Linked DNA regions of Ruminococcus albus AD2013. The protein of the gene in region 1 interacts with the protein of each later gene in a pairwise test. Links are inferred from orthologs where the notes say so. Each region holds a gene or a part of one and is shown on either strand. Other genes may lie near its edges.

Evidence for each region.
Region 2: the proteins of N773_RS0112845 (region 1) and N773_RS0102020 interact in binary tests that used the Bacillus subtilis proteins (3 or more experiments, as listed by UniProt). The link is inferred for Ruminococcus albus AD2013 from one-to-one orthologs.

The regions. Positions count from the first base shown.
Region 1 is NZ_JAGS01000001.1:2,878,413-2,882,280, forward strand. Bases 326-3,116 are described here. They hold N773_RS0112845 (glycosyltransferase family 2 protein), read right to left. Parts: upstream 2,307-3,116; coding sequence 1,344-2,306; downstream 326-1,343. Other genes in these bases: N773_RS0112835 (NAD(+) diphosphatase), read right to left, coding at 326-600; N773_RS0112840 (SseB family protein), read right to left, coding at 707-1,306; N773_RS0112850 (TatD family hydrolase), read right to left, coding at 2,341-3,116. In the rest of the region: N773_RS0112830 (Rqc2 family fibronectin-binding protein), read right to left, coding at 1-60; more of N773_RS0112835, read right to left, coding at 88-325; more of N773_RS0112850, read right to left, coding at 3,117-3,129; N773_RS0112855 (PASTA domain-containing protein), read right to left, coding at 3,279-3,868.
Region 2 is NZ_JAGS01000001.1:466,531-470,493, forward strand. What follows is about bases 285-3,170. They hold N773_RS0102020 (PTS fructose transporter subunit IIABC), read right to left. Parts: upstream 2,745-3,170; coding sequence 825-2,744; downstream 285-824. Other genes in these bases: N773_RS0102015 (HPr family phosphocarrier protein), read right to left, coding at 500-766; pfkB (1-phosphofructokinase), read right to left, coding at 2,770-3,170. Outside these bases: eno (phosphopyruvate hydratase), read left to right, coding at 1-218; more of pfkB, read right to left, coding at 3,171-3,669; N773_RS0102030 (DeoR/GlpR family DNA-binding transcription regulator), read right to left, coding at 3,670-3,963. UniProt on the Bacillus subtilis protein: The phosphoenolpyruvate-dependent sugar phosphotransferase system (sugar PTS), a major carbohydrate active transport system, catalyzes the phosphorylation of incoming sugar substrates concomitantly with their translocation across the cell membrane.

The DNA of each region.
Region 1 (3,868 bases):
GCCTATAAGGGGCATGAGTTCCTTTTTTATCTCACCGAGAAAAACTCCGTCAAGAGCCATTGTTAATCGTCCTTTCCGATGCGGGGGTCACTTTTTTCCGAAATACTCACCCATGAATTTCTTATAGATAGCAAAAGCCGCATTGCCGGGTGAATCGGGGAAAATAGTTTCTATAACTTTTTCAGCGGGCACCCAGTCAGCCCAGTCAACTTCCGAGGACAGCACCAGCGGCTGTTTCTTCACCCTTGCGATAAAGCCGTGCATAAGAAGTCCCTGTTTCTCGAACCAGTAAGTTCCTGCGTAATCGAGTTTTTCGACTTTGATGCCTATCTCTTCAGCGACTTCCCTGACGGCTGTCTGTTCGGCGTTTTCACCCGGGGTGATATAGCCCGAAACGAAGGTGGTATACTTATCCGACATATAATCCTGCCGCAGAAGTGCTATCTCATCATATTCATTAGCTGCCAGAACTATCGAACAGCTGGGGAAAGTATCGAACCACAGTTTTTCACAGCCCTCGCAATAGGGCACAAGACCCTCATCGCCCGCAGGTCTTTCTGTCAGCTTTCTTCCGCACTGCGGACAGTATATGTATCTCATGTTGTTTCCTCCGCAAAAAGGTCGGAACAGTCTGCAAGCAAAGGGTATCTGCGGATACCCTTTGCTGTACCGCCGTCCCGACCGTAATGATCGTGGTATCTAAGCCTTACTGCTCTTCGGAAGAAGATACAGTGATATCAGGCTTTTCGCCCTCAGCAGCCTCCTGAGCAGCAGCCATTGCAGCGTCCTTGCTCTTCTTGAAGTTTATAAGGGTCTGCTTGATGGATTCCAGCATAGGCTTGGTGAAAGGCAGATTGTGCTCCTGGGTGAAGGGGTTTATAACGAAGCCTTCAACATTTGGAGTGCTCTCTGTCAGGTAAGCGATATCGCTGAACTTCATAGCGAAAGGTCTGTACAGCTGGTCTGTGTTCAGCTTCTTCAGCTCATCGGGATCGGTAAATACAGGGAAGAAAGATACAGAACCTGTCTGGTTGCCCTGCTCATCGCGGATAGGCTTGTTTACCAGCATGAACTTAGCTTCCTGCTTGTCCTTGAACTGAACGTGATTGTTCTGGTCAGCTACCAGCTCCTGACCCTTTTCAATGATAGCGGGTACAAGGAATGTTGATCTCAGTGCGGTATTGATGACCTTGTTCTGAGAGTCTGCATTGAATTCCTTTCTCATAGCATTGATAGCCTCTACCAGTGCGGTATTGTCTATCTTCTCCTGATTTACTGTTCCGGATATGTGTAAATTTTCAGCCATTTTCTTTTACTCCTTTTAAATAAATTTAAGTTTGTTATTATGCCTGTGTTTCCTCTAAGTTTATATCAACTATAAACTTAGGTCTTGCCTTTGTTTCAAGATATATCTTGCCGATATATTCACCGATAACTCCTATCGCCAGCATCTGCAGTCCACCAAGCGCCCACACAGATGTTATCGTTGAAGCCCAGCCCTTTACAGTCGAGCCGAATGCCTTTGTGAACAGGAAGTATATCAGCATTATCACCGAGATAACGAATATGAACACGCCCAGGGCGGTTATGAATCTGATAGGCTTTACCGAAAGGGAAGTTATGCCCTCAACTGCGAAAGCCAGCATCTTTTTCAGCGGATACTTTGATTCGCCCGCTACACGCTCGTTTCTCTCGTACTTAACGATGTCGCTCTTGTAGCCAACCATAGGCACCATTCCTCTCAGGAACAGGTTTACCTCCTTGAACTCTGCCAGCGCATCGACAGCTCTCTTGCTCATCAGTCTGTAATCAGCATGGTCGTAGGTTATCTCCACGCCCATGAATTCCAGCATTTTATAATAGCTTCTGGCTGTGTTCCTCTTGAATGCGGTATCGGTCTCTCTTGAAGACCTTACGCCGTAAACTATCTCACAGCCCTCGGCACGCTTTTCAAGCATACCGTCTATCGCATTGATATCGTCCTGTAAGTCTGCGTCCATAGATATCAGTATGTCCGCATATTTTCTGGCTGTCATAAGACCTGCCAGAAGTGCATTCTGGTGACCCTTGTTTCTTGAAAGCTTTATTCCTGTGAACAGGTTTGTCTGGGGCATATCGTGAAGTTTCTGTATAACTTCCCAGGTATTGTCCTTTGAACCGTCGTCCACGAACATTACTTTACTGTCACTGCTTACCTTGCCCTCAGCAATAAGCCCGTCCATCTTTTTCATAAGAGCTTTTGCAGTTATGGGCAGCATCTCCTCCTCGTTGTAACATGGTATCACCAAATACAGTGTCTCCGCCAATTCATTCATCTCCAAAACTATAATATCGCTTCGGTCAGCTTATCCCGAAAAGTCTGCACGCATTCTCGTTAGTTGCCCGAAGTACTTCTTCTGCGGAAACTCCCTTTATCTCCGCCATGACTTTTGCAGTCTCGGCTATCATTGAACTGTCACTGCGCTCGCCCCTGTAAGGCGGTGGTGCCATATACGGACAGTCCGTTTCAAGCAGCAGCCGTTCAAGCGGCACTGCTTCGCAGGCACGTTTAGCTTTCTTGTTGTTTTTGAAAGCCAGAGCCCCTGTGAATCCTATATACATACCCAGCCCCACGACTTCCTCAGCCGTTTCAGCCGAACCCGAAAAACAGTGCATAACACCCGCGGGTCTCAGTTCACTGAGAACGCCCATACATTCCTCCGTCGCGTCGCGGCAGTGGATTATAACGGGGAGTCCTTTTTCATTTGCGAACTTTACCTGATCTATAAAAAGGGTCTTCTGCTTATCGGCATTATAGCCCTCATAGTGGTGGTCGAGACCAATCTCGCCAACTGCCCTGAGTTTGCCTGTTGCTGATGCTTTTTCATACAGCGTTTTCAGTATCTCCATATAATTATCGGGGACATCGTCCGCATACTCTGGGTGGAAGCCTATGGAGGTATAGTAATTCCCGTACCTTTCAGCCGTTTTGATACCAAACAGCGAGGACTTCTCATCTACTGCCGCGTGGAGCATCTTGTCTACAACATGACCCTCATCTACCAGCAGTTTGTTTAACAGTTCGTATCTGTCCTCATCAAAAGCATTGTCATCATAATGACAATGTGAGTCAAATATCAGCCCTGCCATAGATATCTCCTTTCTGTTCGATATATACAAAAAATATTATAACACATTTATCTACATTTGTAAAGAACTTTTTTTGTCTTTTTAGTAAAAATCACAGCAAAAAATGCGCCCGTTGGATCGAGCGCATTTTGCTGTTGATCATCTTTGCTTTAATTCTGGGAAGAAATAGCAAGCAAACCGTCTTTGTCATAATCAGTGATAGCTTTTAATTCACCTGTTCTGAAATCTGCTTCTACTTTATAGTATTCCACAGATTTACCTGTATCAAGATTATTTAAGGTGATCGTGAATACATCAGTATCTTTGTTGCTTGAAAGATATATCGGAATAGCGTTGCTTTCATCATCTTCGCCGTTAAAATCGTAAATCTCGCCCCAATAACGATAATCATCCGAATCAACACAGACAGCGAAACTGCCGCGCAGACCTTTCGGGATCGACAGGTTGAATGTCAGATCATTCTTATATTCGGCATATTTATATACGTAGATCATGACGGTACTGCCAAGAGGTGCTTCGGTACCCGCAGCAGGCTCGATACGTACTACCTGACCTTCGGAAGCATCATCATACGCAGACCTGAGAACAGGTTTGAAACCTGCTTCTGTCAGTTTTCTTTCGGCATCTTCTGCTTCATTTCCGATAACATCGGGGATAGTTGCATTGCTGCTTGTATCATTTTCGTTTGCTTCGGTGGTATCCTTGACGTTTGTCTTCAGGTTGAAGTTTGAATACTCAT
Region 2 (3,963 bases), 2.4 Mb from region 1 along the record:
AGGCAGGATACACATCAATTTCTTCTCACCGTTCGGGCGAGACAGCTGATACTACTATTGCTGATCTTGCAGTTGCGCTCAACACCTGCCAGATCAAAACAGGTGCACCCAGCAGATCTGAGAGAGTTGCTAAATACAACCAGCTTCTCCGCATAGAGGAACAGCTGGGTGATTCAGCTTGCTATCCTCAGATGGGCGCGTTCAATGTTAAGAAATAATATAATCATTTTCTCTTTCAATAAGAAAGTGGCAGCAGCTGATCTACGGCTGCTGTCACTTTTCTTTGTTATTCTGTTTTTTTAGTGCAGGGTTTTGCACACATTGCGTATACGTAATATGTCCGTAACTGTTTTCGATGGATATACTGCAAATAGCGGCACAAATTTCTTGTCGATATCTGAGAACGGAATAAATAATGCAAACCGACTGCTCAGCTTGATCAATACAGTGATAGGTCTATAGCTGCAATTTAGTTTATATCACAATAGCACATATCCTTTTACTCGCCGAATCCGTTCTCGAACATTGCAGTTATCTCGTCAAGAACAGCCTGTTCCTCTCCGCCGTTTACTACGATCTCGACTACAGTGCCCTTTTTCAATCCTGCTGCCATGATCTGCATTACAGCTTTAGCCTTGATGTCTTTTCCCTCGGCTTTAAGTATCACTTCGCTGTCAGGATGAGCTTTTACTGCTTTTGCAATAAGCCCTGCGGGTCTCATGTGCATACCTTCTGCGTTTACGATCTCTACTTTTTTGGATACCATATAAGATCACTCCTTTACAAAAGTATATCCAATGTCTTATAGTCAAATGGTCGATGTGTTATTCTGCCTTGGGCTGCTTCTTTTTAAGAAGTACTAGCATGATCATTCCTACTACCGAACCGATAGCAAGTGCAAGTATATACTGTATAGGATTGCCGACAACAGGGAATACGAATATACCGCCGTGAGGTGCTCTGAGGGAACAGCCGAATGCCATTGAAAGAGCTCCTGCTGTTCCTGCACCTATCATACAAGAGGGGATAACTCTTGTGGGGTCAGCTGCTGCGTATGGGATAGCACCTTCAGTGATGAAGCTAAGACCCATTATGTAGTTTACGGGACCGTTTTTGATTTCTTCTTCGGTCCAGCGGTTTTTAAAGAAAGTAGTAGCGAGAGCTATAGCAATAGGAGGAACCATTCCGCCGACCATTACGGCTGCCATGATGTCGAAATTCTCAGAAGTGATAGCTGCTGTACCGAATACATAAGCTGCCTTGTTGAAAGGTCCGCCCATATCTATGGACATCATCGCACCGAGTACAAAGCCCAGAAGCACTTTGCTGGAGCTTCCCATGTTGGTGAGCAGGTTTGCAAGTCCTTCATTGAGTATACCCATTATCGGGTTGACTGCACACATCATGATAGCAACTATTCCAAGTCCGCCAAGAGGATAGATAAGTACGGGCTTGATGCCGTTGAGTGATTTTGGCAGACCATTGCAAGCCTTTTCAAGTGCAAGCATAAGGTAACCGCCGAGGAATCCTGCCAGCAAAGCTCCGAGGAAGCCAGATGGAACATTTCCGTCGGGGTTTGCAAAGGTTGCGCCAGCTGCCGCCATTGCTCCGCCTGCCATACCGACCAGAAGACCAGGTCTGTCTGCGATACTAAGACCGATATATCCTGCAAGTATCGGTACCATAAACTGGAAAGCATAGCCGCCGATAGTTTTGAACCACGCTGCTGCTGCCAGATGCGTACCAAAGTCGCCGTCCTGCGGTGCTCCGCCAAGGGAGTCTATCAGGAATGCCAGAGCTATGAAGATACCGCCTGCTACCGTGAAGGGCAGCATATTCGATACACCGTTCATCAGGTGCTTATAAAGTTTTCTGCCGAAGTTTTCATCATCGCCCGAAGCTGAAATGCTGCTGTCTGCTCCGCCCTCATGATGATATACTGGAACATCGCCTGATTCAATTCGCTTTATCAGTTCTTCAGGGATCTTTATTCCGTCCGACACTTTTGTTTTGAAAACTTTTTTGCCGTCAAAACGTGCCATTTCCACCGTCTTGTCTGCTGCGATTATTATACCGTCGCAGTTTTCGATATCCTCTTTAGTGAGAACATTCTTTGCGCCGCCCGAGCCGTTTGTTTCGACTTTTATTGTGATACCAAGCTTTTTGCCCGCTTTTTCAAGGGCTTCGGCTGCCATATATGTGTGTGCTATACCTGTGGGACAAGCAGTAACGGCAAGTACTCTGTAACCCATTGCCGAAGTCTTTTCTGCTTTAGGCTCATCGGGATATTTTTCCTTTTCCATATCGTCTATTATCTTTAAGAACTCATCCGCGTCATGTGCACCCAGGAGTTTTTCTCTGAAATCTTCATCCATAAGTATTGTCATAAGGCGGGACAGCACTTCAAGATGAACATCACCGTCGTTTGGTGCTGCTATCATGAATAACAGGTTTGAAGGTTCATCATCGAGAGCTTCATAATCAACGCCATCGGGAACCGTCATAGCCGCCAGAGAAGGAGCCTTTACCGCATCGCTTTTGGCATGGGGGATAGCGATGCCTTCGCCGACTGCTGTAGAACCTTTTTCTTCTCTTGCAAGAATTCCCGCTTTGTATGCGTCCTTGTCGGCGATACTGCCGCCTTTTACCTGAAGGTCTATAAGCATATCGATCGCTTCGGACTTTGATCTTGGTGAAGCGCCAAGCTGTATGCTGTTCTTACTTAGCAAATCAACTATTTTCATAAATTTTCCTCCTTCTCTGATGATATCAAAGTGTATTCAGAAGCTCTGTTATTTTTTCTTTTGTAGCTAGGCCGTCTGAAAATGCTGTTGCTCCGCCAGCCGCTGTTCCGAGCTTCAGCGCATATTCGTAATCGCCCTCTGCCGAACCTGCCACAAAGCCTGCTACCATTGAATCGCCTGCTCCAACCGAATTTTTAACGATGCCTTTGCAAACTCCGCTTATGTGAGTTTCCCCGTTTTCGTCAACAAGAAGTGCACCGTCGCCTGCCATAGATATCAGCACGTTCTTTGCACCCTTTTCCTGAAGCTTTCTGGCATATTTTTCTATCTCATCGATAGTGGTGAGTTTTACGCCGAACATCTCACCCAGCTCGTGATTATTTGGCTTGATAAGGAACGGTTCATATTTCAGAACATTCAGCAGAAGATCTTTTGTAGCGTCCACAACTGTCATGATATTCCTGCACGAAAGCCGCTGTAAGATCTTCTCGTATATATCGGAAGGCAGGCTGTTGGGTATACTTCCTGCTAGTATTAGCGTGTCGCCGTCTTTCAGTTTATCAAGTTTCCCGAAAAGTGCAGCGAGGGCATTTTCATCAATGTGAGGTCCCTGTCCGTTGATCTCGGTCTCTTCGTTGGTTTTTATTTTTACGTTTATGCGGGAATTGCCTTTTTCAAGTCTGACAAAATCAGCGTCGATGCCCATAGCCATTAATCCGTTTTCGATAGCCTCACCGGTAAAGCCTGCTGTAAAGCCCAGCGCTTTTGACTTTATTCCCAACTCGTTAAGCACTATAGAAACGTTTATTCCCTTTCCGCCGAAGAACATCTCTTCGTAAGAAGCACGGTTTACTTCACCAGTTTTCAGTTTCTCCATGCGGACAACATAATCGATTGCAGGATTAAATGTTACTGTGTATACCATCTACATTACCTCCTTAATATTTGTTGCTGACAAATACTTCTTGTCACCGAGTTTGTCGGTTATTATCATTACCCGTCCCAGATCAGCAAAAGATACTGATGTGATCTGCTCGAATTTGGAATGATCTGCAAGAATATAAACCATTCTGCTGTTTCTTATCACCGCAGTTTTTACGCTCGCTTCGTTTCTGTCGGGTGTGGAGATATCTCCTGAAAGTGAGATGCCGTTTGCACCGATAAAACTCTTGGTGAAGTTGTAGCTTTGCAGACTGCTCACACATTCCGCACCTACGAT